DNA from 2 places in the Faecalibacterium sp. OF03-6AC genome. Region 2 is predicted to be linked to the other one. Evidence: a T-box and tRNA genes for the amino acid it is inferred to sense, from the RefSeq annotation. Region 2 holds a T-box; the other holds one or more tRNA genes.
The links. The T-box of region 2 lies ahead of metG (methionine--tRNA ligase). A T-box ahead of a tRNA ligase gene usually reads a tRNA of that ligase, here a tRNA-Met.

Region 1 (7,139 bases), on a different contig from region 2:
CCTGCGTATGATCGATAAACAGCGCCTTGAAACAAAATGTTCCACATGGAACATCACTCTCACCGGCACCCAGCTGGATCAGCTGGATGCCTTTGCCGAAATCCTGGTGGACTACAACCAGAAGGTCAACCTGACTGCTATCACTGACCCCGAGGGGATCGAGGATAAGCACTTCCTCGACAGCCTGCTGTTTGCCAGCCAGCCGGAAGTGGCGGGCCGCATGGTGGATGTGGGCGCAGGCGCAGGCTTCCCGGGCATCGTGACCAAAATCTACAAGCCGGAACTGGAGCTGACCCTGATGGAACCCACCGGCAAGCGGGTGGAGTTTTTGAAGTACGCCTGTGCCCAGCTGGGCTTGACCGGCGTGGAGTTTGCAAAGGAGCGCGCCGAGGAAGCCGCCCGCAAGGCGTGGCGTGAACAGTTTGATCTGGCATCTGCCCGGGCTGTGGCTGCGCTGCCCATGCTGGCCGAATACTGTCTTCCGCTGGTAAAGGTGGGCGGCAATTTCCTCGCCATGAAAGGCTCTTCCGGTGAGGAAGAACTGGCCGCAGCGCGCGGTGCCATCAAAAAGCTGGGCGGCGAGTACAAAGAAACCCGCACTCTGCACCTTCCGGGCGGCGACACCCGCACCCTGATCCTGTGCAAAAAGATTTCGCAGACTCCGACAGCCTACCCCAGAAACGGCGGAAAAATTGCGAAAAGCCCGTTGAAATAACGAAATATCGATAGAATTTTGTAAAACCCTGCCGAACGAAACTTCTGGCAGGGCTTTTATTTGTGTGATACACTGTGCCTGAAGCCTGAGTTTTCCACGCTTTCCCGGGAAAATGTGAAAAACAAAACCCATCCACCACGCGAAAGGAGCCGTGTATCCATGTTTGAACGCAAAAAGCAGGCGGGCAAAATTTATTTCCTGCCCATCGATCAGATCAGACCGTCGCCGTTTCAAGCACGGCGGGAATTCAGCGAGCAGGAGCTGGCTGCGCTGGCCCAGAGCATCCGAGAAAATGGTCTGCTGCAGCCCATCTCGGTGCGAAAAGTGTCGGATGGCGGCTACGAGCTGGTAGCCGGGGAACGGCGGCTCCGTGCCTGCCGCCTTGCTAAAATGAACACCATCCCTGCCATCCTCTGTGATTACGACGATGAGCGCACCGCCGCGCTGGGCCTGCTGGAAAACATCCAGCGCGCCGACCTGAACCCATTTGAGCAGGCGCAGGGCTTAAAGGATGTGATGGTGCTGTGGGACTGCACGCAGGCCGAAGCCGCCAAGCGACTGGGCATGGCGCAGCCCACCCTTGCCAACAAGCTGCGGCTTTTGCAGCTGAACGCTGACCAGCGGCAGTTCGTGCTGGACAACAGCCTCACCGAGCGACATGCCCGGGCGGTGCTGCGTCTGCCGGAAAACCGCCGCAGTGAAGCCTTGATCAACATTGCCAAACGTCGTATGAATGCCCGGCAGACCGACCTCTACATTGAACAGCTGCTGAACACCCCTGCAAAAGGCAGGCACCGCATCTCGATGGTCAAGGATGTGCGTATTTTTGTGAACACCATCGACCATGCCATCCGTCTGATGACCGATAATGGTGTGCCCGCCACTGCCCACCGGGAGGAGAAGGACGGGTATATCGAATATACGGTGCGCATCCCAACCACCGCCGCCGAACGGTAAAATTGTTCCATGTGGAACAGGGGACGAACTCCCTCAGTCAAAACCTGACGGTTTTTCCAGCTCCCTCGGAGAGGGAGCCTCTGGCGTGCCGGAAACTTTGCAATTTATCCGGCAGCTTTCCCGCGATGCCAAGGGCCCCATCCCAGAGGGGGCTGTCTGCGCAGCAGACGGGGGAGTTTTCTCCCCAAAGTGTCCGCTTTTCCGTTTTCCCACCTCTAAAAGTTAAAAATCCAGCGGAAAAACGCTTCAGATGGTTCAAAAACCGATTTGGATGTGCTATACTAGGTGTTAAGGTGCCTGTATGGACGGGAAACCGGCGGGCATGACTGCGAATGTTCCACATGGAACAATTAAATTTTCCCGGAAGGAAGAATTGTGCGTGGCAAAAATTGTAGCAATTGCGAACCAGAAGGGCGGCGTTGGCAAAACCACCACCGCCGTCAACCTGTCGTCCTGCGTTGCGGCGCTGGGCAAGCGGGTGCTCATCGTAGACCTTGATCCGCAGGGCAATACCACCACCGGCTACGGCATCCCGAAGCGCAGCGTGGAAAAGGGAACCTACGAGATCCTGATCGGTGAAGCACGAGCATCCGAGGCCATCCGTAAGACCGAGTACCGCACCGATGTCATCGGCTCCAACACCCGTCTGGCTGGTGCCAGTCTGGAAATGATCGACCTGCCCGCTCGTGAGAGCCGCCTGCGCAAGGCGCTGGCCGAGGTGCAGAAGGACTATGACTTCATCTTTATCGATTGTCCGCCCAGTCTGGATCTGCTCACCCTGAACGGCCTGAGTGCCTGCGACAGTGTTCTCATTCCGGTGCAGTGCGAGTATTACGCGCTGGAGGGTCTTTCGGAGCTGATCAGCACCTTAAAGACCATTCGCAAAAAGTACAATCCGTATCTGGATATCGAGGGCGTGGTGTTCACCATGTTCTCACTGCGGTATAATCTGACCGTGCAGGTGGTGGAGCAGGTGCAGAAGTATTTCGGCTCCAAGGTGTACAAGACCACCATCCCGCGCTCCATCCGCATTTCGGAGGCGCCCAGCTACGGCCAGCCCATCAATTTCTATGAACCCAAGGGCAAGGGCAGCGAAGCGTATATGGATCTGGCAATCGAATTTGTCAAGAACAACCGCCCGCACGAGCCCAAAAAGGCCCGCAGCAAAAGTGCACCCGTCGCAGAGCAGACGAAAAATGCTCTGGAAGATTAAACCTCAGGGGGAACATGAATGGCAAGAGGAAAAGGAGGACTTGGCCGCGGGCTGGACAGTCTGTTTGAAGATGCCGCCCCGGTTTTTGAGTCCGGTGCAAAGGTAGACACCTTGCCCCTGCGTGAGATCGAACCGGACCCGGAACAGCCGCGCAAGACCTTTGACGAACAGGCGCTGGGCGAGCTGGCGGCAAGCATTGCAGAGCATGGTCTGCTGCAGCCCATCGCGGTGCGTCCGCGCCCGCGCGGCGGCTACAGCATCGTGGCGGGTGAGCGCCGCTGGCGTGCCTGCCGCATGGCAGGGCTGAACGATGTGCCGGTGGTCATTAAGGAGGTCAGCGACGAGCAGGCCATGGAGCTGGCTCTGGTGGAAAATCTGCAGCGCGAGGATCTGGACCCGGTGGAAGAAGCAACCGGCATCCGGGAGCTGATGACCCGCTGCGGCCTGACGCAGGAGCAGGCGGCACAGAAGCTGGGCAAGAGCCGCAGCGCACTGGCCAACAGCCTGCGCCTGCTGAACCTGCCGGAAAACGTGCTGGAACTGCTGAAAAGCGGCTTTATCAATATCGGCCACGCAAAGGTGATCCTGAGCCTGCCCACACCGGAGTTGCAGGAGCAGGCGGCGCAGATCATTGCGGACAACCAGTTGAATGTGCGTCAGGCCGAGGCGCTGTGCAAAAAGCTGGCAAAGCCCGCAAAGGAGCCCAGAGAACCCAAGCCGCGGGGCACTCTGCCGGTGGAGGTGGAAGAAAGCCTCAAGCAGGTGCTGGGCAGCGAGGTGAACGTGGCCTACCACGACGGCAAGGGCAGGCTGACAGTGCATTTCTATTCAGACGAGCAGCTGCGGGCCTTTGCCAACCTGCTGGGACAGTACCAGAACGAAGAATAAAGCGATCCAAGGCGGGCGACCGTCTTTGAACGGCACAGGGGAGGGGATCTTCTGTGCGAACCGAAATAGAGCAAGGAGAGTCAATCATGCTTGATATCAAATTTGTCCGTGAAAACCCGGACGCTGTCAAGGAAAACATCAAGAAGAAGTTTCAGGATGCAAAGCTCCCGCTGGTGGACGAGGTCATCGAGAAGGATGCCAAGTACCGCGCATGCCTGAAGGAAGTGGAAGCCCTCAAGGCTGCCCGCAACAAGCTGAGCAAGGCCAACGGCCCCCTGTTCGGCCAGCTGAAGAAGTGCACCGATGAGGCACAGAAGGCCGAGCTGCAGGCTCAGATCGACGCCAACAATGCCGCCGTCAAGGCCGATGCCGACAAGATGGCTGAGCTGGAGCAGGAAGAAGAGACCCTGTCCGCACGCATTCAGGAGATCATGTACACCATTCCGCAGATGATCGATCCCAGCGTGCCCATCGGCCCGGATGATACCTACAACGTGGAAGCACAGCGCTTTGGTGAGCCTGTGGTGCCCGATTTCCCCATTCCGTACCACACCGAGATCATGGAGAGCTTCGACGGCATCGATATGGACGCCGCAGGCCGTGTGGCCGGCAACGGTTTCTACTATCTGCTGGGCAACATTGCCCGCCTGCACGAGGCTGTGCTGGCCTATGCCCGCGACTTTATGATCAACAAGGGCTTCACCTATGTGATCCCTCCCTTCATGATGCACGGCAACGTGGTGCAGGGTGTCATGTCCTTCCCGGAAATGGATGCCATGATGTATAAGATCGAGGGTGAGGACCTGTACCTGATCGGTACCAGCGAGCACACCATGATCGGCCGCTTCATCGACCAGACTCTGGACGAGGCCACTCTGCCCCTGACCCTGACCTCCTACAGCCCCTGCTTCCGCAAGGAAAAGGGCGCTCACGGCATCGAGGAGCGCGGCATTTACCGCATCCATCAGTTCGAGAAGCAGGAAATGATCGTGGTCTGCCGCCCCGACGAGAGCGCTGACTGGTACGAGAAGCTGTGGAAGAACTCTGTGGAGCTGTTCCGCAGCATGGAGATCCCGGTGCGTCAGCTGAACTGCTGCTCCGGCGACCTGGCCGACCTGAAGGTGAAGAGCTGCGATATCGAAGCATGGAGCCCCCGCCAGCAGAAGTACTTCGAGGTCTGCTCCTGCTCCAATCTGGGCGATGCACAGGCACGCCGCCTGCACATCCGCGTGAAGGGCAAGGACGGAAAGACCTATCTGGCCCACACCCTGAACAACACCTGCGTGGCACCTCCGCGTATGCTGATCGCCTTCCTGGAGAACCATCTGCAGGCCGACGGCACCGTGACCATCCCCGAAGTGCTGCAGCCGTATATGGGCGGCCTGAAGGTCATGGTTCCCACCCACAAGAAGAACTAAAACTGCACCGGGTTTTCCACATCCGGACAGAAAAAGGTTGAAAAAGCACCGCTTTCCGTGAGGGAAGCGGTGCTTTTTTGCCGCAAAACCCCTGCAAAAATGACGGGAAATGCAATATTTCAACGAAGATGCGTGGATAAAATCGAGATATTGAAAAAACGAAAAATTTTTTGAAAATATGTGTTGACAAAAGGCCTATCTATGGATATAATAATAGAGCACTGTTCAAGTGCACAAACAATATGTGGCGGTATAGCTCAGTTGGCTAGAGCATTCGGTTCATACCCGAAGTGTCACCGGTTCAAATCCAGTTACCGCTACCACTTTTACAGAGTTTCGCTAAGGTTAGGGGGACGGTCGTCTGCAGTAGTGGACGATGGAAGTCGGAGGTTTTAGCGAAGCTCTGTATTTCTAAGGCCCGTTGGTCAAGCGGTTAAGACACGGCCCTTTCACGGCTGTAACATGGGTTCGATTCCCGTACGGGTCATAAAAAATCCCTGATCTTAGGATTAGGGATTTTTTTATGCAACCCGTACGAGGAATCGAACAGGGCGGCGGTGCGCAGCACCGCAACCAAAGCCCCAGTGGGGCTTTGGTTAGCCCGCGGGTCCCAACGGCCAGGAATGTCTACCGTGGTTGCTGCCGTTTTGACCCGTACGAGGAATCGAAGGAACACGGCCGCCCGCAGGCGGCAAAAAAGAGCCCAGTGGGCTCTTTTTTAGTGCCCCGGGTTGCGGCTCCCAGCATCCGCGCGTGCCTTGGGCGGCACTTGCGTCTTGCTGGCCGCTGCCCCAACAACTCCTCCCTGCATCGGACACTGGCCGCGGTCGTCGTTGTTGCAGGTCCCGTCCTGTAGGAATGTCTGATGTGGTTGCTACCGCTGCATTGCGCAAGGGCGTTTTTAATTTGACCCGCACGGGAATTGCAGCTGAGCTGACCGCCGCCAGCGAGCAAAGACTTCCCCCGGTCGGGGGAAGATGTCGCATAGCGACAAAAAGGGGAGTACAGGGAAGCGAAGCTGGGGCCGTGGTCAGCAGGATGCGAACGCCGCCCCAAGGCGTGAAGGATACGCTGGGAACCACAACCCGGGACAGGGCGGCGGTGCGCCTTCGTCTTGAATACTACATACCAGATCACGGATAAAAGATCCGGCAGAGGAACACGTTCAAGTGCTCTTCTGCCGGGTCTTTCTACATTTTTTCGCAGATTTTCGACCTGAAATAGTAACAAAATTATGTCATTGAGACATCAATCCTCTATTTTTTACCGCGAAAATTGACTTGCACACCAAAAAATCCGGGATATTCTAGCACTTTCCATATAAATTAATGACAAAGTTTGGCGGAAATAATATCTTGTATACAGGCTGCACTTACGTTACAATACAGATGATATATCAATTGTACGAGCAGAAGGGAGGAAATGGAGTCCACAAGGGCAATTTTCAATCACGAGTACGGGCCGATGGCGGATGCAGCGTGCAGTTTTTGCATCATCTGTTCCCATCGCCTGATGCTTAGAACGGGAGGATGTCAATGGAAGTCTTTTTGCAAGCACTGGTAAACGGGATCCTGCTGGGCGGTTTCTACTCCCTGATGGGTATGGGCCAGAACATCATTTTCGGTGTTATGAACATCGTCAACTTCTGCCACGGCGAAATGTTGATGGTGGGCATGTACATTACCTATGTTCTGTATACCTACTTTGGGGTGGACCCCTATGTAGCGCTTCCCATCGTTGCAGTGCTCATGTTCGGTCTGGGTGCGCTGATCCAGTCCACTCTGATCACCCCTTCGCTCAAGACCAAGAGCTTTACGAACCTGCTGTTCCTCACCGTCGGTCTGGGCCTGCTGCTCACCAACGGCGCTCTGGTCATCTTTGGTTCCACCTATTATAAGATCATTACCCCTTATTCCCAGACCTACATTCCGCTGGGTCCGGTCACGAT
Region 2 (7,139 bases):
AAAGCCAACGCCGCCGCGTGCACGGATGCCGGCACCCTCGATCAGCACAATGCTCATCAGCGCCAGCGCTGCGGTCACGTCCAGATCCTTCGTGGGGGGCTTGACACCGAACACACCGATCAGGTTCGAGAAGGCGATGTAGATGGCTACGGTCACCAGATACGGCACATAGCACTTATTTTTTTCGCCCAGCAGACCTACAAAGAAATCGTTGCCTGCGGTGTAGGCCATTTCCAGCACAGCCTGACGCTTGCTAATATGGTCCACCTTCAGGTTCCGGGTAAGCAGGATCGAGCCGATGACGACGATCAGCATGATCACCCAACTGATGACCACGGATTCCGGGATCTGCATCGGGCCGACCTTGACGTACTCGACAGTCAGTTCTTCCATCAGGGCTTTGGTCAGATTGCTCAATTTATTTTTCCTCCTTCCTGAAGAATGGGATTTTGGGGGCAAGGTGCCATGCCGGTGTGCGGCACAGCGTCCTTCTTATCGCTCGAAGAAAGGCGCAGCTTTGTGAAAAAAGTAAGGAAGGTGTTCGGCTCTGTCCGGTCACACCCTCCCTCCTGCACGGGTCACTTCGTCTTTTTTCGTTGTGTATGATAGTACGATTGACGAAAATTGGCAAGTGGCTTTGTGCACATTCTACATTTTAGGTGATTCTACTGCATTGATATATTAAAAAAGTTGTGCATCTTGTCCAACAAAGCACTCTTCGCATGTACTTTTTCCACAAATTTCTTAGCCAATTCTTAGGTTTCAATGGCTTTTTCAGGGCATTCCGGGAAATATTTCCATCAAAAATGCCCCATTGTACATACTTTATATGCCCGATATATAAAATTCGTATAGGTGTCTCGTCTGGGATTACACCCGCTCTTATACATATTTATTATAACTGCATATCTAAAATCTGTCAGTCCTCCTGTTTTGCGCCGCGGCGGAACACCAGCCGGAAGATGGCACGGGCAAGCGGCCCGCAGTACAGCATCTGCTTTTCGTCGTGACTTCCTCGGCAGCCCTCCCTGCAGGGCACAGAGTTCCTCTCCAAAGGGTCTGATTGCCCGGACACACCGCGCAGAAAGCAGCATTTTGCACGTTCTATCTGCTATTTTTCAAGAACTGCACAATTATATGTTTCTATCCTTGTGCACTCTGCGAATAGACAAATCGATCAGAAATATGTATAATAAAGCCAGAAACCAGAGAAGTACAGCAGAAGCTCAAGAGAGAGCTAATCCCGCTGACTTGAAGCAGAAAGGAGCGAGACCGATGGTCGATATGGAACCCGCACAGTTTGGACAGGCTGTCGGGATTCGCTGAGAAGCAAAACAGAGGCTCACCACAGACGGGATGTTTCCCCCGTATAAAAACACAACAAAAATGAGCCAGTCTTGAGCATCAAAAATGCGATTACACGACAACCTGTCGATAAACTTAACCCCCAGCGATTCAAATAGATCCGCCGGAGATGATTCCTATGAAGGTATCTTTTGTACGGAGAACATTATTTGAATAGCAAAAAAGGAGTTCTACCAATGTACTAAGTAGTTTGCCCCTGGCGAATCTAACTCGAAAGAATGTGGTAATATGAAATTCATCTTCCGAATCTCGGTGCCGCACTCCATCAGTTAAGAGAAGGGTCAATCCAATGTACTAAGTAATCAGTCCCCTTGAAATAGATTCTCAGTTTCCAGTAGTTTCTAAGGAGAGTCACCCTATGAAACGTTTACTCCGAAAATGAGGAACCCCAAGGAGAAGAGGCTTATGACTCCGAAGAAGTAAGTATCCAGCCGGACGAAGGCTTGCAACCGCCTCGTCCGGCTGGTTTTATTTTGTGCTTTTTCAACCAACAGTTGATGCCCGATTTGTGCAAATTTTACGCTGCGCGGTTGAATACCGTCCTTTGTTTTTGCACTTTTCTGTGGTATACTGTGGAAAAAGATGGGAGGTGCATTTCATGGAGTCATTCTTTTCTTTTTCCACTCTGTTCAACCTTGTGCTGACCGTTATCTGGTTCATCTCCGGCATTCGGGATCTTCAAGGCAAAGACCCGTTCCTCGATCTGCCGTTCAACCAGTATCACCGCGACCCGGAATACCGCGCCTTCTGGCAGAAAAAGAACGGCGTATTTTACATACTCAACAGCATCGCCTTTCTGATCTTAGCCTTCACACCTGTTACATCGCTGATCTACCGTATCCTCTTCGGCATTGCCATCGTGGGGGACCTTCTTTATCTTGTCGCCTACGAAAGCTGGAACCATAGTGCGGATTGACAGCCGGAAAGGGGCCACCATGAATTTGAATCTTTCGGATTGGGACTGGCTGAATGCTGGGCTGGGCGTATTGTTTTTATACCGCGGCATTCGGGACCTGTACAATGGCACCGGCACCGGCTGGAGCAGCGAGGACGAAAAGCAGCACTTCCACAGATCCTTCGGCATCCTGTCGATCCTTTGCGGTGCACTCTATCTAGTCAACATTTTTCTGCCCAAGGTCGAGCCGCTGCGCTCCATTTTGATGGTGGCAGCGCTCGTGTTCAGTGTTGTTCTGCTGATCTCGCATCTGTGCTATCTCTTGAGCAAGGACGACAAAAAATGAGGGGGTTCCATGGAAGTTATCTTTTCGATTTTAGTCGCACTTTTCGGCATTGGGTTCGGCATTTTTATGGCACTGCAGCCGGAGGATGCCATTGCCCTGCATGACCGTGGGCGGTATACGCAGACCGAGCCAACGGAAAAGTACATCAAGCAGACCCGGTTGGAAGGCATTGGGCTTTCGGTGCTCTGTGCCGTACTTCTGGTGGTGCTGCTGTTCGCACCCCAATAATACTTTGCAGCTTGCCTCTTGCGGATTTTTTCTCACCCTGTTACAATGAGAAAAAAACGCAGGAGGTATTTTATTATGGTCAAGCATGTGATCCTGTGGCAGCTGAAAGACGAGCTGTCCGACGCCGAAAAAGCCGCCGTCAAGGAAGGCATCAAGGAAGGGCTGGAAGGTCTGGCAGGCAAGGTCCCGGGCCTTGTGGAAGTGCATGTCAACATCCACGGTCTCCCCTCTTCCACCGCCGACCTGATGCTGGACACCACCTTTGAAAGCGCCGAAGCCCTTAAGGGCTACTCCGTCCATCCCGCCCATGTGGCTGTGGCCGACGGCAAGGTGCGGCCCTACACCAAGGCACGGTTCTGTCTGGATTACGAGATTTAATGTTGACAAACCCACCGTTTTTGCGTATTATAGACATAACAATGTAAATTGGCTGTGAAGAGAAGAGTACGCACCGTCTGCGCCTGACAGAAAGCCCGAAGGATGGAACCGGGCAGGCCGCGCGATGCCGAAGATGGTCTCGGAGCTGCGCAGGTGAAAATTGAGCCTGCGACGGGTGCGCCCGTTACTGCGCTGCGCCGGGTTCTGTGTCCGGCAAAAGGCTGTGCCTGCAAAGGTGCAGCGAAGCAAGGTGGTACCACGAAAGTTACAGGCTCTCGTCCTTGTCCGGCTCAGTCCGGCAGGATGAGGGCTTTTTTCGTCGCTACCAATCAGGAAAGGAAGAGTATCAACCTATGAGTGAGCACAAGACATTCTACATTACCACTCCCATCTACTACCCCAGCGACAAGCTGCACATCGGCCACAGCTATACCACTGTCGCCTGCGACGCACTGGCACGCTTCAAGCGGATGCAGGGCTATGACGTCATGTTCCTGACCGGCACCGACGAGCACGGCCAGAAGATCCAGGACAAGGCCGCCGACGCCGGTGTGACCCCCAAGGAGTATGTGGACAAGATCGTAGCCACCGTCAAGGATCTGTGGAAGCTGCTGGACGTCAGCTACGACCGCTTCATCCGCACCACCGACGACTACCACATGGAGTCCTGCCAGAAAATTTTCACCAAACTGTATGAGCAGGGCGACATCTACAAGGGCGAGTACATCGGCCACTACTGCAAGCCCTGCGAGAGCTTCTGGACCGACAGCCAGCTGGTGGACGGCAAGTGCCCGGACTGCGGCCGCGAAGTGTACGACGCACACGAGGAAGCCTACTTCTTCAAGACCAGCAAGTATGCTGACCGCCTGCTGAAGCTCTACGAGGAGAACCCCCAGTTCATCCAGCCTGAGAGCCGCAAGAACGAGATGATCGCCTTCATCAAGCAGGGCCTGCAGGACACCTGCGTGTCCCGCACCTCCGTGAAGTGGGGCATCCCCGTACCCTTCGACCCCAAGCACACCATGTATGTGTGGGTGGATGCCCTGAGCAACTATATCTCCGCGCTGGGCTACGGCAACGAAAAATATCACGACTACGACAAGTTCTGGCCTGCCGACCTGCACATGGTGGGCAAGGAGATCCTGCGTTTCCACACCATTCTGTGGCCCGCCATGCTGATGGCTCTGGATCTGCCCCTGCCCAAACGGGTGTTCGGCCACGGCTGGCTGCTGATGAACGGCGGCAAGATGTCCAAGTCCGTGGGCAACGTGGTGGACCCTGTGATCCTGTGCGACCGCTACGGCGTGGATGCCATCCGCTACTTCCTGCTGCGTGAGATTCCCTTCGGCAACGATGGCATGTTCACCAACGAAGCCCTGATCACCCGCATCAACAGCGATCTGGCGAACGATTTGGGCAACCTGCTCAGCCGCACGGTCGCCATGTGCGAGAAGTACTTCGGCGGCACCGTGCACAATGTGGCCGGTACCGAAGCCATCGACACCGAGCTGGAGACCATGGTCAACGAGCTGACCGCCAAGGTCACGGCCGACATGGACAGCCTGACCATCCCGCAGGCTCTGATGGAGATCTTTGCGGTGATCCAGCGTGCCAACAAGTACATCGACGAGACCGCTCCCTGGGCACTGGCAAAAGACGAGGCCAACAAGGCCCGTCTGGAGAGCGTGCTGTACCACCTGTGCGAGGCACTGCGCGTGTGCGGCATCCTGCTGAACGCATACCTGCCCACCACTGCACCCAAGATGATGGAACAGCTGGGTCTGGACGCATCTGCTCTGGACCTGACCAAGACCACCTACGGCGCACAGGAGACCTATACCGTGCACAAGGGCGAGGCACTGTTCCCCCGCATCGATGTGGCAAAGGAAATTGCCCACCTGAAGGAAGAGGACGAGAAGCGCAAGGCCGCTGCCGAAGCTGCCAACAAGGCCAAGGCTGAAGCGGAGAAGAAGGCTGCCACCCCCGCTGAAGAGAGCACCGTGGACTTTACCCACGAGGAAGAGATCGACTTTGACACCTTCTGCAAGGTGGAACTGCGCGTGGCCGAAGTGCGCGCCTGCGAGAACCTGAAGGAAAGCAAGAAGCTGCTGCACCTGACCGTGTTTGACGGCGAGCGGGAGCGCTGCATCCTTTCCGGCATTGCAAAATGGTTCAAGCCGGAAGACCTGATCGGTAAGAAGATCGGCATTGTGTGCAATCTGGCACCTCGCCCCATGATGAAGGGCAAGTATGTCAGCGAGGGCATGATCTTTGCTGCTGATACCGCCGACGGCGGCTGCTCCATCGCTTTCTACGGCGACGACACCCCCGTAGGCAGCCGCATCCACTGAGCCATGGAAACTGTAAAGCTTTCCCGTGCCGAAAGGCTGGATAAAATTTTCGGCACGCCGGTGTTTGCCGTGCTGCTGGCCATTTTCTGCAATGTACTGTGGGGTTCGGCGTTCCCGTTCATCAAGCTGGGCTACCGGCTGTTCGCCATTGATTCCAGCAGCACCGCGTCCATTTTCTGCTTTGCCGGTGTGCGGTTCATGCTGGGCAGCTTTCTGGTGCTTCTGGGCAGTGTGCTGCTGCAAAGCCGCCTGCCCAAGTTCCCCCGCGGCAAAGTGGCAGCGGAGTGCTGTGCTCTGGGCCTGTGGCAGACCACGACCCAGTACGCATTCTATTACATCGCTGTTGCCATGCTCACAGGTGCCTTTGGCGGCATCCTGAACAGCACCCAGAGCTTTCTGGGCGTGATCTTTGCCCACTTCATCTATGGCAATGCCGACCGCATGACCCCTGCCAAAACGCTGGGCTGCGCCGTTGGCTTTGCGGGCGTGCTCATCGGCACGCTGGGCAACCACGGCAGCGGAAGCGGCTGGGGCGTGTTCTGCATGATGGCCGCTACCATCATCTTTACCCTGTCCGGCCCGTGGAACAAATCCGTGACCAAAAAAGCAGACAGCTTTGCCGTCTGCTTCATCAACCTGTTCGTGGGCGGTCTGGCACTGTTCGTGCTGGGCACTGTGCTGGGCGGCAGTCTCCATGTGCAGAGCGCACTGGCGGTGGTGGTCATGCTGTATCTGGCCTTCATCTGCGGGGCAGGCTATGTGCTGTGGGCCCTGCTGATGAAGAACAACCCGGTCAGCCGCATTGCCATCTTTGGCTTCGTAAACCCGGTGGTCAACGTGCTGCTGAGCGCCGTGCTCAACGGCGAGCCCCTGTTCCGCTGGCAGTATCTGGCGGCGCTGGTGTTCGTGTGTGTTGGCATCTGGCTGGTGAACAAGGCCCCCGCCAAAAAGGAGGGCAAATGACCGGCCCCATTTTTGACACCCATGCGCACTACAGTGCCCGCGCTTTTGACGCAGACCGCGATTTCCTGCTGGGCAGCCTGCCCAGCAAGGGCGTGGTGGGCGTGTGTGAACAGGCCACCCACTCCGGGGATGCACCCAAAGTGCTAGAGCTGGCGCACCGCTACCCGTGGGTGGTGGCAGCTGTTGGCATCCACCCGGAAAGCCTGCTGCCCGCTGCCGACTGCGGCGAGGAAGGCCCGGCTCCTACGGTCTCGGTGTACGGCGGGGACTGGGCCGCAGAGATGCGCGCTCTGGCCCCGTATTACGAGGACCCCAAGGTGGTAGCTGTGGGGGAGTGCGGGCTGGACTACCACTGGCCTGTGCCCAAGGATGCCCAGCTGGCCATGTTTGAGGCGCACATCCAGCTGGCGCTGGAACTGGACAAGCCCATCATCGTGCACGACCGCAACGCCCACGCCGACGTTTACGCCCTGCTGAAAAAATACCAGCCCAAGGGCATCGTCCACTGCTATTCCGGCAGTGCCGATGACGCGGTGTGGCTGGCAAAGCAGGGACTGTTCATTGGTTTTGGCGGGGCGTGCACCTTCAAGGGTGCCAAGCGGGCGGCAAAAGC

Region 1: it has a tRNA-Met gene. The T-box ahead of metG (methionine--tRNA ligase) is inferred to sense a tRNA for this amino acid. The anticodon was not compared.

Annotation. Positions count from the first base shown of each region.
Region 1 covers NZ_QUEN01000012.1:60,947-68,085, forward strand. The annotation lists gene rsmG (16S rRNA (guanine(527)-N(7))-methyltransferase RsmG) at 8-715, shown strand; gene DXA66_RS12330 (ParB/RepB/Spo0J family partition protein) at 875-1,672, shown strand; gene DXA66_RS12335 (ParA family protein) at 2,052-2,885, shown strand; gene DXA66_RS12340 (ParB/RepB/Spo0J family partition protein) at 2,904-3,773, shown strand; gene serS (serine--tRNA ligase) at 3,860-5,191, shown strand; tRNA gene DXA66_RS12350 (tRNA-Met) at 5,438-5,514, shown strand; tRNA gene DXA66_RS12355 (tRNA-Glu) at 5,607-5,678, shown strand; gene DXA66_RS12360 (branched-chain amino acid ABC transporter permease) at 6,727-7,139, shown strand, end outside.
Region 2 covers NZ_QUEN01000001.1:368,964-376,102, forward strand. The annotation lists gene DXA66_RS01710 (F0F1 ATP synthase subunit A) at 1-417, opposite strand, end outside; gene DXA66_RS01720 (hypothetical protein) at 1,964-2,281, shown strand; gene DXA66_RS01725 (SdpI family protein) at 2,301-2,606, shown strand; gene DXA66_RS01730 (hypothetical protein) at 2,616-2,834, shown strand; gene DXA66_RS01735 (Dabb family protein) at 2,910-3,212, shown strand; T-box leader at 3,258-3,498, shown strand; gene metG (methionine--tRNA ligase) at 3,566-5,563, shown strand; gene DXA66_RS01750 (DMT family transporter) at 5,567-6,526, shown strand; gene DXA66_RS01755 (TatD family hydrolase) at 6,523-7,139, shown strand, end outside.